DNA from 4 places in the Streptomyces sp. NPDC059256 genome. Region 4 is predicted to be linked to each of the others. Evidence: riboswitches for the same ligand, from Rfam matches in the RefSeq annotation. Region 4 holds a riboswitch; each other region holds the start of a gene.
The links. Region 4 has a riboswitch for cyclic di-AMP ahead of ACFXJL_RS13400 (transglycosylase family protein). Riboswitches for the same ligand answer to the same signal wherever they lie in the genome.
Positions count from the first base shown of each region.

Region 1: linked by a shared signal. The riboswitch ahead of ACFXJL_RS25015 (transglycosylase SLT domain-containing protein) and the one ahead of ACFXJL_RS13400 (transglycosylase family protein) in region 4 are both predicted to bind cyclic di-AMP.
Region 2: linked by a shared signal. The riboswitch ahead of ACFXJL_RS04250 (C40 family peptidase) and the one ahead of ACFXJL_RS13400 (transglycosylase family protein) in region 4 are both predicted to bind cyclic di-AMP.
Region 3: linked by a shared signal. The riboswitch ahead of ACFXJL_RS21465 (C40 family peptidase) and the one ahead of ACFXJL_RS13400 (transglycosylase family protein) in region 4 are both predicted to bind cyclic di-AMP.

Region 1 is NZ_JBHYZO010000013.1:132,610-134,800, reverse strand. Features, by position in the region: gene ACFXJL_RS25020 (HEXXH motif domain-containing protein) at 1-153, shown strand, start outside; gene ACFXJL_RS25015 (transglycosylase SLT domain-containing protein) at 337-1,101, opposite strand; cyclic di-AMP (ydaO/yuaA leader) riboswitch at 1,105-1,261, opposite strand; gene ACFXJL_RS25010 (MarR family transcriptional regulator) at 1,894-2,191, opposite strand, start outside.
Region 2 is NZ_JBHYZO010000001.1:987,418-989,608, forward strand. Features, by position in the region: gene ACFXJL_RS04245 (ABC-F family ATP-binding cassette domain-containing protein) at 1-376, shown strand, start outside; cyclic di-AMP (ydaO/yuaA leader) riboswitch at 701-865, shown strand; gene ACFXJL_RS04250 (C40 family peptidase) at 928-2,004, shown strand.
Region 3 is NZ_JBHYZO010000009.1:176,432-178,622, reverse strand. Features, by position in the region: gene ACFXJL_RS21475 (ATP-dependent Clp protease proteolytic subunit) at 1-340, shown strand, start outside; gene ACFXJL_RS21470 (hypothetical protein) at 346-660, shown strand; cyclic di-AMP (ydaO/yuaA leader) riboswitch at 1,019-1,174, shown strand; gene ACFXJL_RS21465 (C40 family peptidase) at 1,178-1,654, shown strand; gene ACFXJL_RS21460 (ATP-binding protein) at 1,834-2,191, opposite strand, start outside.
Region 4 is NZ_JBHYZO010000004.1:438,417-440,607, forward strand. Features, by position in the region: gene ACFXJL_RS13395 (transglycosylase family protein) at 1-490, shown strand, start outside; cyclic di-AMP (ydaO/yuaA leader) riboswitch at 756-929, shown strand; gene ACFXJL_RS13400 (transglycosylase family protein) at 934-1,632, shown strand.

The sequences.
Region 1 (2,191 bases), on a different contig from region 4:
ACCGAAGCCGGGCGGAGGTTCGCCGAGCAGATGCGCAGCACACTCGCGGAACTGGCCCGGGAGCCGGTACCTCGTGCGGCGATGGCACGGGCGAGGGAACTCGGTGATGAGCACCGCGATCGCTGGCTCCTCGACCACGGTGCGCGGTGGTGAGGACTGCGGACTCCACTGCCCGGCGGCCAACTCGTCCTGCCTGCACCGGCAGGTGACTGCGCATGCGTGTCCTGTGGGTGTCGGCGTGGGAAACGCAGCGAGGCCCTGGAACCCGTGACAAGACGGATTCCAGGGCCTCAGCTGAGCAGTCTTCAATGAGCTGATGAAGCCTCAATAGGCGACCTAGTAGGCCCCGAAGACATTGTCGATCGAACCGTATCGGTCAGCTGCGTAGTTGCATGCGGCCGTGATGTTGGCGACCGGGTCATAGCTGTTTGTCGAAGTTCCGGGAACGTGGTAGGCGCGGAACGTCGGGTCAATGACCTGGAGGAGACCCTTGGAAGGGGTTCCGGCTATCGCGTTGGAGTCCCAGTTGTTGATCGCCAGAGGGTTGCCCGACGATTCACGAATGATGTTCCGGTGAATTCCCTCGTAGGTTCCCGGAATGCCGTGCTCGGCCATGACGGCAAGGGATTCCTTGATCCAGCCGTCGAGGTTGTTGGCGTAGGTCACAGCCGCGGCCGGGGCGCTGTACGCCACGGGCTCGGCAGCGATCGTGGCCGTCTTGGCAGTGCTTTCCGGGGCCTTGCTGCCGACCTTGCCAAGAGAGAGCTTGAGACCGGGGTGGATCAGCGAGGGATCGTCGCCGACGGCCTCGCGGTTCTGCTCGTACAGGCTCTCCCAGCCGCCGCTCAGCTGGTGGTCCGCCGCGATCTGGGAGAGGGAGTCACCCGCGACCACGGAGTACGTCTTGGCGGTGACCTGCTTGCTGACCTGCTGCTGGGCGATGACTGCCGGGGCGGCCTTGGTGCTGGTCGGCTGAGCCGCGTGGGCGGTGGCCGTGCCCAGGGCGGGGATGGCGAGCAGGGCCCCGCTTGCCCCGAGGACCATGAGGCCCTTGGCGATTGAACTGTTCTGCGGGCGGCGGTGCTTACCGAATGCAGGCATGGCGAATTTCCTCTCCGTCGCCTGCGAGGTGAGCTGTCGGATTCGGGCTGGAGATGCCCGGTCGCACACTGCGCGACTTCACCCCAAGCCGTTCCATTGCTGGACGGCGACTTACCTGGTTCCCCCGCTCCTGCCATACGTGAGTGAGTGGGATTTATTGGACGGTGGCAGGATTCGGCGGTCCGTCCGGATTCGAGGATGACCGTAGACGAGAGAACGGGAATGGAACAAGACTCGAATTCCGTTCGGATGGCTATTGGATCATTTCCTGCCTCGGAGCTCTCCCTTTTGGGATTTCGCCCGGATGCTCAACTTTCCTTCTGTGAAGGCGTTGTGGGGTTGCTAGGAAAGATCAATTCTTTGCCCTGCGTGACCCAAGTCACGCAATTTCTCGTTACCTGATAGAGATGATCCTTTGCGGGGCTTGCCCATTCAGTGTGGCGAGAGCCCTTAAGAGGGCAATTCAGACTTAATGGGGCAGATTCTTCGCGTCGTACGGGTGTGGCGTCGTGGCGGCGGGGGCTGGCGAGCAGGTGCGTGTCAGTGGCCCGACTCGATCCGGCAGGAAGTCTCGACGTCGCTCTGCGGGCGTCGGTCAGTCGCCTGTCGGCGGGGAGGGGCGGCGGCTCGTGGGGGTGTCCCGCCCGTCGCGCGGTGTGGGAACGGGTATGGGCGGGCAGCGCCGGCAGGTGGTCTGAATCCCGGACGGTCGAGCGGGCCGATGGGTCGGTGGCGGGAGTGGGCCGCGCCGGTGGTGGGGGCGTTGAAGTGCCGGCAGCCCCTCGTGGGCTGCTAACCCTCCGGGTGCTCGGTTCGAGGGTCGGCGTCCATGGTGGCCCTCAGCTGGGCGAGGATGCCTTGGAGTCGGTCGAGTAGCTCGGGTGGGTGCTCGGCCAGGATGGCGTCCTGTCGTGCGTTCACGGACTCGAAGAAGGACCGGGCGAGCTCTTTCGACTGGACGCTGGCGCGCAGGGTGACGATGCGGCGGTCGCTGTGCTCGCGGGAACGCGAGATGTAGCCCGCGCGTTCCAGGCGGTTCAGCAGGGTGGTCATGGCGCCCGATGTCAGGGAGATACGCCTGCTGAGCAGG
Region 2 (2,191 bases), on a different contig from region 4:
CGAGCAGAACGTGACCCGGCTGGCCCCCACCGCGACCGACAACGAGATCCGGGCCCAACTGGCTCGATTCCTCTTCCGGGGAGCTCGGGCCGAACAGCGGGTGGGAACGCTCTCCGGGGGCGAGCGGTTCCGTGCCACATTGGCCGCACTCCTGCTGGCCGACCCCGCTCCGCAGTTGCTCATGCTCGACGAGCCCACGAACAGCCTGGACCTGGCCAGCGTCACCCAACTCACCCAGGCGCTGGCCGGCTATCGCGGCGCGTTGATCGTCGCCAGTCATGACCGGGCGTTCCTCAAGGAGTTGGAGATCACCCGCTGGTGGACCCTGGACGCTGAAGGGCTGACCGAGGGGCGTCCCGAGGAACCAGCGGGCTGACCGGGGAACGAGGGGCTCGCCGAACGCCCGGGAGCCGAGGCGGTTCGGGCTGGACCGCTCCCGAGCACGTCAGCGGGTGCCCTGGCCTGATCCGGCCGCTGGTCGGAGCCTGGCAGCCTGCGCAAATGCCACAGAAGACCAGGTTCGGTCACACATGGAACTCGTACAGATGCGAAAGGTAATCATCCGAGCTCGACGGCGCACCGAATGAAAAGGTCACGAAAATGTATCGGACAAATCGAACACCAATCTTCACAGCAGCCACACGGTTTGGCTAGCGTGCTGGCTCAGGCAGCCCGCACCACTGCGGCGACCCACGCCGATCGGGCAGCCACGCCGAATTCGGTCTCCACCCCCATGGGAGACGGGAACCGGGGAACCACCGTGCATCACCGGGGTGAATCGGGCCTGTTCGTGCGCAGGCCCGTAGGGCTCTTCCGTCCGCCCGAACCCGACAGCTAACCCGGTAGGCGGCCTACGGAAGAAGGAGATGCCGGCCCTTGGTGTCGCATCGCAAGGCCCGAAGTCGCAAGGTAAAACCCTCACCTGCCGTGGGACTCACCACGGCGGCCATGGCGTCCGTCGGAATCCTCCCGGCGCAGGACGCACAGGCGGCGGATGACCGGACGCCATCCGTGGAGGAAGTCCAAGAGAAGATCGGCGCCCTGTACCGGAAGGCCGGTACGGGGATGCCGCCGCGGGGAGCGGCGCAGCAGGCAGCCGCCGAAGAACGCCGCGAGGTCGAGGAGTTGCGGTCCGACTACGCCCGACGCGCGGAACGCCTCAGGCAGACGGGCAGAGCCCTGGGATCCTCGGAGGAGCAGCACCCCGCGAAGCCATCGGCTCCGACCGAGCGGCCGAAGGCCCCGGGCGGTGCACCGGCCGAAGACGGTCGGAGAGTGCCGCTGGAGGCGGCGGCGGTCGGCACCCAACACCGCCCAATCGCCGAGAGAACGCAGCGAGCCGCATTCGCCGAAACACCGTCCGAGGCGGGTCGGCCCACCTCGCTCCCCCGCTCACCGAGCTTCCTCCGCACGGGAAAGCAGCAGGTGCAGTCGAAGCTGATCCAGGCGCGCTCCGTGCTGTGGCGGGGGGACGCCGAGGCCAGAGCCCGATTCGCGGCCGTCGAGCAGGAGATGGCGGCCGAGGCATGGCGGATCACCCAGGAGGAGGCCAGACACACGGCGATGGCCCGGGCCGCGGAGGAAGCGGAACTGAAACGGCTGGAGCGGGAGCGCCAGAGGCATCCGGGCTCGCCCTGGGGCGCGGCTCTCGCCGAAGGGGTGCTCGCCTTCGTCCGGGCCCAGTTGGGGAAGCCCTATGTACGGGGTGCGACGGGGCCGCGTTCCTATGACTGCTCGGGCCTGACACGGGCGGCCTGGAGAGCGGCCGGGGTGGATCTCCCCCGTACAGCCCGGGAGCAGGCGCATGCCGGGCGGCAGGTGGACATGGGCGGGCTACGCCCCGGTGACCTGGTCTTCTTCTATGACGACAGCAGCCATGTCGGCATCTCCATCGGCGGCGACAGAATGATCCACGCGCCGCAACCGGGCGTGGACGACCATGTGGAAGTGCGGGAGGAGTCGATCTACATGATGCCGATCCGAGGGATCGTCCGACCTGCCTGACATCTGACGGCTCCGCCCCGCGCGGACTCCCTCTCAGCGCGCAGTCCCGGCTGAACACACCCCGTGAACCGGCCCTGTTCGCCCCGTACGGATCGACCTTCGGGTCGGCCCCACGGGGCGGGCGGGCCGGGCGGGCCGGGCGGGTGTGCATGGCATGGCGTGCGTGGCGATGAAGGCCGTCCTACCG
Region 3 (2,191 bases), on a different contig from region 4:
CGGCCAGGCAGTCTCCACGGCAGCCCTCCTGCTCGCCTCCGGCACGCCGGGCAGGCGCATGGCCCTCCCCGGAGCCCGGGTCGTTCTGAAGCAGCCCTCATCGGAGGGAGAGCAGCACGGCCAGTTCTCGGACCTCGACATCCAGGCGAAGGAACTCCTGCGGCAGCAGTCGCAGTTGACCGCACTGATGGCGCGCCACACCGGCCGGGAGCCGGCACGGGTCGCAGAGGATCTGGAACGGGACGCCTTCTTCACCGCGACCGCCGCCCAGGAGTACGGATTCGTCGACCACGTCATCATGAATCGCGGAGCCACCCCGTCCGGGCCCGGAAGCCGGTGACCACGATGGTTCCGGAACTACCTCCGCTGCCCGCCCTCACCCGCGCCGAGGGCCAGTTCATCGACGCCTACCTCGCCGTCGTGGATCAGGTCGGACGCATCAACCCCGCCCGTTCCACCCATACCTATGGGGCGCTGCGTGCCGCGCAGGCACTGGTCTCCGGGGCCGTCGCCCTCAAGGACGCGCTGACCGTGATGCACCAAAGGGGCGAGAGTGACGTCCATGTGCAGACGCTCGCCCGCGCGCTGCGCGTCCTCGACGGCGAACGCAGATCACTTCGAGTGACTTTGCCCCCTTCCGTAACTCCTAACGACCCCTGACGACGGGCCGGAACGAACTCCGCCCAGACCGTCAACCGCCAAAGGAGTAGTGGTTGAGCTACCCCATTTGAAGTACGCGCATGAGAGCCAGCAGCTACGGTCGAGTTGCGCACAAGGATGACGCGTCGAACGGAATGCCTTATTCCGGTGCTGGTACGGGCATCCTCACCTGTCGAGGGCCGATCGCGCGGCGAGCATGTCCACCCGATCAGACCAATGGTGTGAAAACTCACATATCGCCGTTTCCGCTCGGCAATTTGACAGGCCGTGGGTCAAGATCCCTGGGACGACAAGCCCCCGTCACCTCGGCGGGGCAGCCCGGGCGGACGCCGAGTCCTGCCGCCGCCGGGGCGACTGGTCGACAGGAGTGCTTCGGCAGGAGTGGAGGACCCAAGCAGTACGGGGCGCCCGGAAATTCCGGACGTTCCTTGGGGTGAAGCCGCGCAAGCGGCCGGGCACCTTCGTCCGCCCGAACCCGACAGGTCATCCTTCACAGGCGGCTGACGAAGGGTCGCGCATGAGTGCGCAGAACAACGTCCCGTTCCTGCTGGGTCGGGCGGGAGCGGTATCCGCTCTCACCCTCGCCGCTCTCGGAGGGTCGCTGCTCGTACCGGGCGGCACACCCGAGGCACACGCCGCGTCGAGCCACGCGGGCAAGGCACTGAAGGTGGCGGCATCCAAGAAGGGCGCCCCTTACAAGTACGGCGCAGTAGGACCGTCCCGTTTCGACTGCTCGGGGCTGACGCTCTACTCGTACAAGAAGGCCGGCAAGAAGCTCCCCCGTACCGCACAGCAGCAGTACAACAAGACGCGCCGCATCTCCGCGTCCGCGCGCCAGGCCGGCGACCTGGTGTTCTTCTACTCCGGCCGGAACGTCTACCACGTGGGCATCTATGCCGGTAAGGGAAAGATCTGGCACTCCCCCAAGACGGGGTCCTGGGTGAAGTTGGACAAGATCTGGTCCAAGAGCGTCAAGTACGGCCGCGTGGGGTGACGATCCCGCGCTGAGTCCTGGTACTCGATCCGCGCCGGCCCCGGGTGTGGCCCCCGGCGGTCGGCGCGGAGCTCTGTCAGGTCAACGGCTGGAAGCGGACGCCGGCACCGGACACCGGCACCGGACACCGAGTCCGGCGGACCCCACGCAACCGAGCCGTCCTCATCGCGCGGTCGACGTCAACCGGGCACCGAGGCGGTCCAAGGAAGGGCGACCCACACCGTCTTGCCCCCCTCGTCCGTCGGAGTGACGTGCAGCTTTCCGCCGAACTCCGCGATGAGGGTGCGCACGATCACCATGCCTCGGCCGTTGTCCTGCCGTACGGCGGCGGGAAGCCGTTGCGGCCAGCGCGGATGACTGTCCGTCACCCCCACCATCAGCTCCTCTTCCCGCGCCAACCTCAGTTCCAGCGTGAAGGTGGGCGACTGGCCGAAGGTGTGCTGCACGGCGTTGGTCGTCAGCTCCGAGACGATCAGCCGGACGGTGTCCACTTCGCCGCTCCGTGCCGGCAGGCCCCACTCGGTCACGATGTCGATG
Region 4 (2,191 bases):
CGCCAAGACCCCGGCGAAGACTCCGGCCCCGGCGAAGGGCACCCCGAGCGGTTCCGGGAAGGCGTCGCCGCAGTCCAGCCCGGCGCAGCCGGCCGGCGCCACGGGCAAGCACCGAGGCGAGGCATCGGCGGAGTCCAAGCCCGCCGCTTCCGCCACCGGTGAATCGACGGGCTCGGCCGCGCCGACCGAGCCGGTCGGCGACGCCGCGACGCCGCGGGAGACCGACAGCGCCCATCCCTCCCGGGGCGAGGGCGCCCGCTCGGAGCTCGGCACCACGGACGTGGGCGCCACGACCCCCGAGCAGCCCGGCACGGCCAGTGCCTCTCCCGGCTCGTACACCGTGCAGGCCGGCGACAACCTCTGGGCCATCGCCGAGAAGAACGAGCTGCCCGGTGGCTGGACCGCGCTCTACGAGGCCAACAAGGAGACGGTCGGCGACGAGCCCGATCTCATCCACCCTGGTCAGAGCCTCGATCTCGCCGCAAAGTAGCGGTTGTTAGTCATTGTTTGTCCCATTTTGACGAAGTGAGACAAGCGTCTCTTTGCTGTAATTCGCTCACCCGGCCCGCCGGAATCCTGCGTTCCGCGGCTGACCTGCGGAAATGCAAACCGTGTCCTTGGTGAGATGGGCGATTTCTCCCCGATGTTCGACTTTGAACATCGGGGAGAGTCATGCCTACGGTCTGAACCGCTCGCCACCGCGGGCACCGTCGACCGTCACGCCGAATCCTGCCGTCGGTCGGGGGGAGAACTCGTCGCTCAGAGCGCCGAAGGCAGGAGCGGGGGACCCAAGGTAAGTGCCGGTGAAGGCCGTTGGAGACGACGGTGGGAACCGGCTAGGGGTGAAGCCGTGCGCAAGGACGCACGGCCGGGCAACTCACTAGGCCCGAACCCGACAGCTCACCTCGTAGGCGTCGGTGAGGAGAAGACTCCATGCTGTTTTCCAGCAAGGCGAAGCACCGCCGCCCCAGCAAGGCCAGCCGACTCATGGCGCTCGCCGGTGTCACCGGTGTCGCCGTCGCCGCCCCGCTGATGGGCGCCACATCCGCCAGCGCCGCCACCGCTTCCGAGTGGGACAAGGTCGCCCAGTGCGAGTCCGGCGGCAACTGGTCCATCAACACCGGCAACGGCTACTACGGCGGCCTCCAGTTCTCCGCCTCCACCTGGGCGGCGTTCGGCGGCACGAAGTACGCCTCCACCGCCGACAAGGCGTCCAAGTCCCAGCAGATCGAGATCGCCGAGAAGGTCCTCGACGGCCAGGGCAAGGGCGCATGGCCGTCCTGTGGCGTCGGCCTGTCCAACGCTCCGTACGGTGGCGGCGCGGCCGAGGCCCCGCAGCCCAAGGCCGAGCCCAAGAAGCAGGCGCCCAAGGCCGAGCCCAAGCAGGAGCAGGCCCAGCCGCAGCGCGGCGAGGTCCCCACCACCCGCTCCGAGCGCGCCGAGGCTCCCGCCAAGGCCAAGGGCTTCCAGAAGGGCGACGGCGAGTACCAGGTCAAGGCCGGCGACACCCTGAGCAAGATCGCGGACGCCGAGCAGGTCGAAGGCGGCTGGGAGAAGCTCTACGAGCTCAACAAGGACGTCATCAGCGACGCCGACGTCATCTACGTGGGCCAGCAGCTCCACCTGAGCTGAGCCCCGACGGGAACGGGAGCGCCCTGAGCTGACTTCCGGTCGGGCCGATCGTCGACCGAGCCCCCACGAGGTCGTACGGACCGACCGAAGCCCCTTCGGGCCACCCGCGCCTTGTGCTCGGACCACTTCGGTGGAGCCCCGAGCACGAGGGCCCGGGTCCCGCGCCGATCCATCTCCCCCCGGGATCGGCACCGGACCTGACGCCCGCCCCGGCAGTTCGCCGGGTGTCGTAGGGCCGGCCGCCTTCTCCTGGCCGATCGCCCCCACACCCTGCGCCCCCGGTCGAGCCGCCCCTCGGCCCTTCCCCCGGGGCCCGAACGACCCCGGGTCGGTGCACTTCCCCCCAAGTGCGCCGGCCCGGGGTTCTCCATATCCCTCGTCATCCCTCGTCCCTCTCCATGCCGGCACCCGGTCGGGCCGCTCATACGGGACCCCAGGCCCAGCGCTGTAAAGAGGCCCAGCAGTTCATGGCGGCCGAGCAGTTCCCAGGCCCCCGCGCACGATCGTGTGGACGGTGGTCGTGCTCCACCCGGTCCGTGCGTCCGCCGCCGGCCGCGCT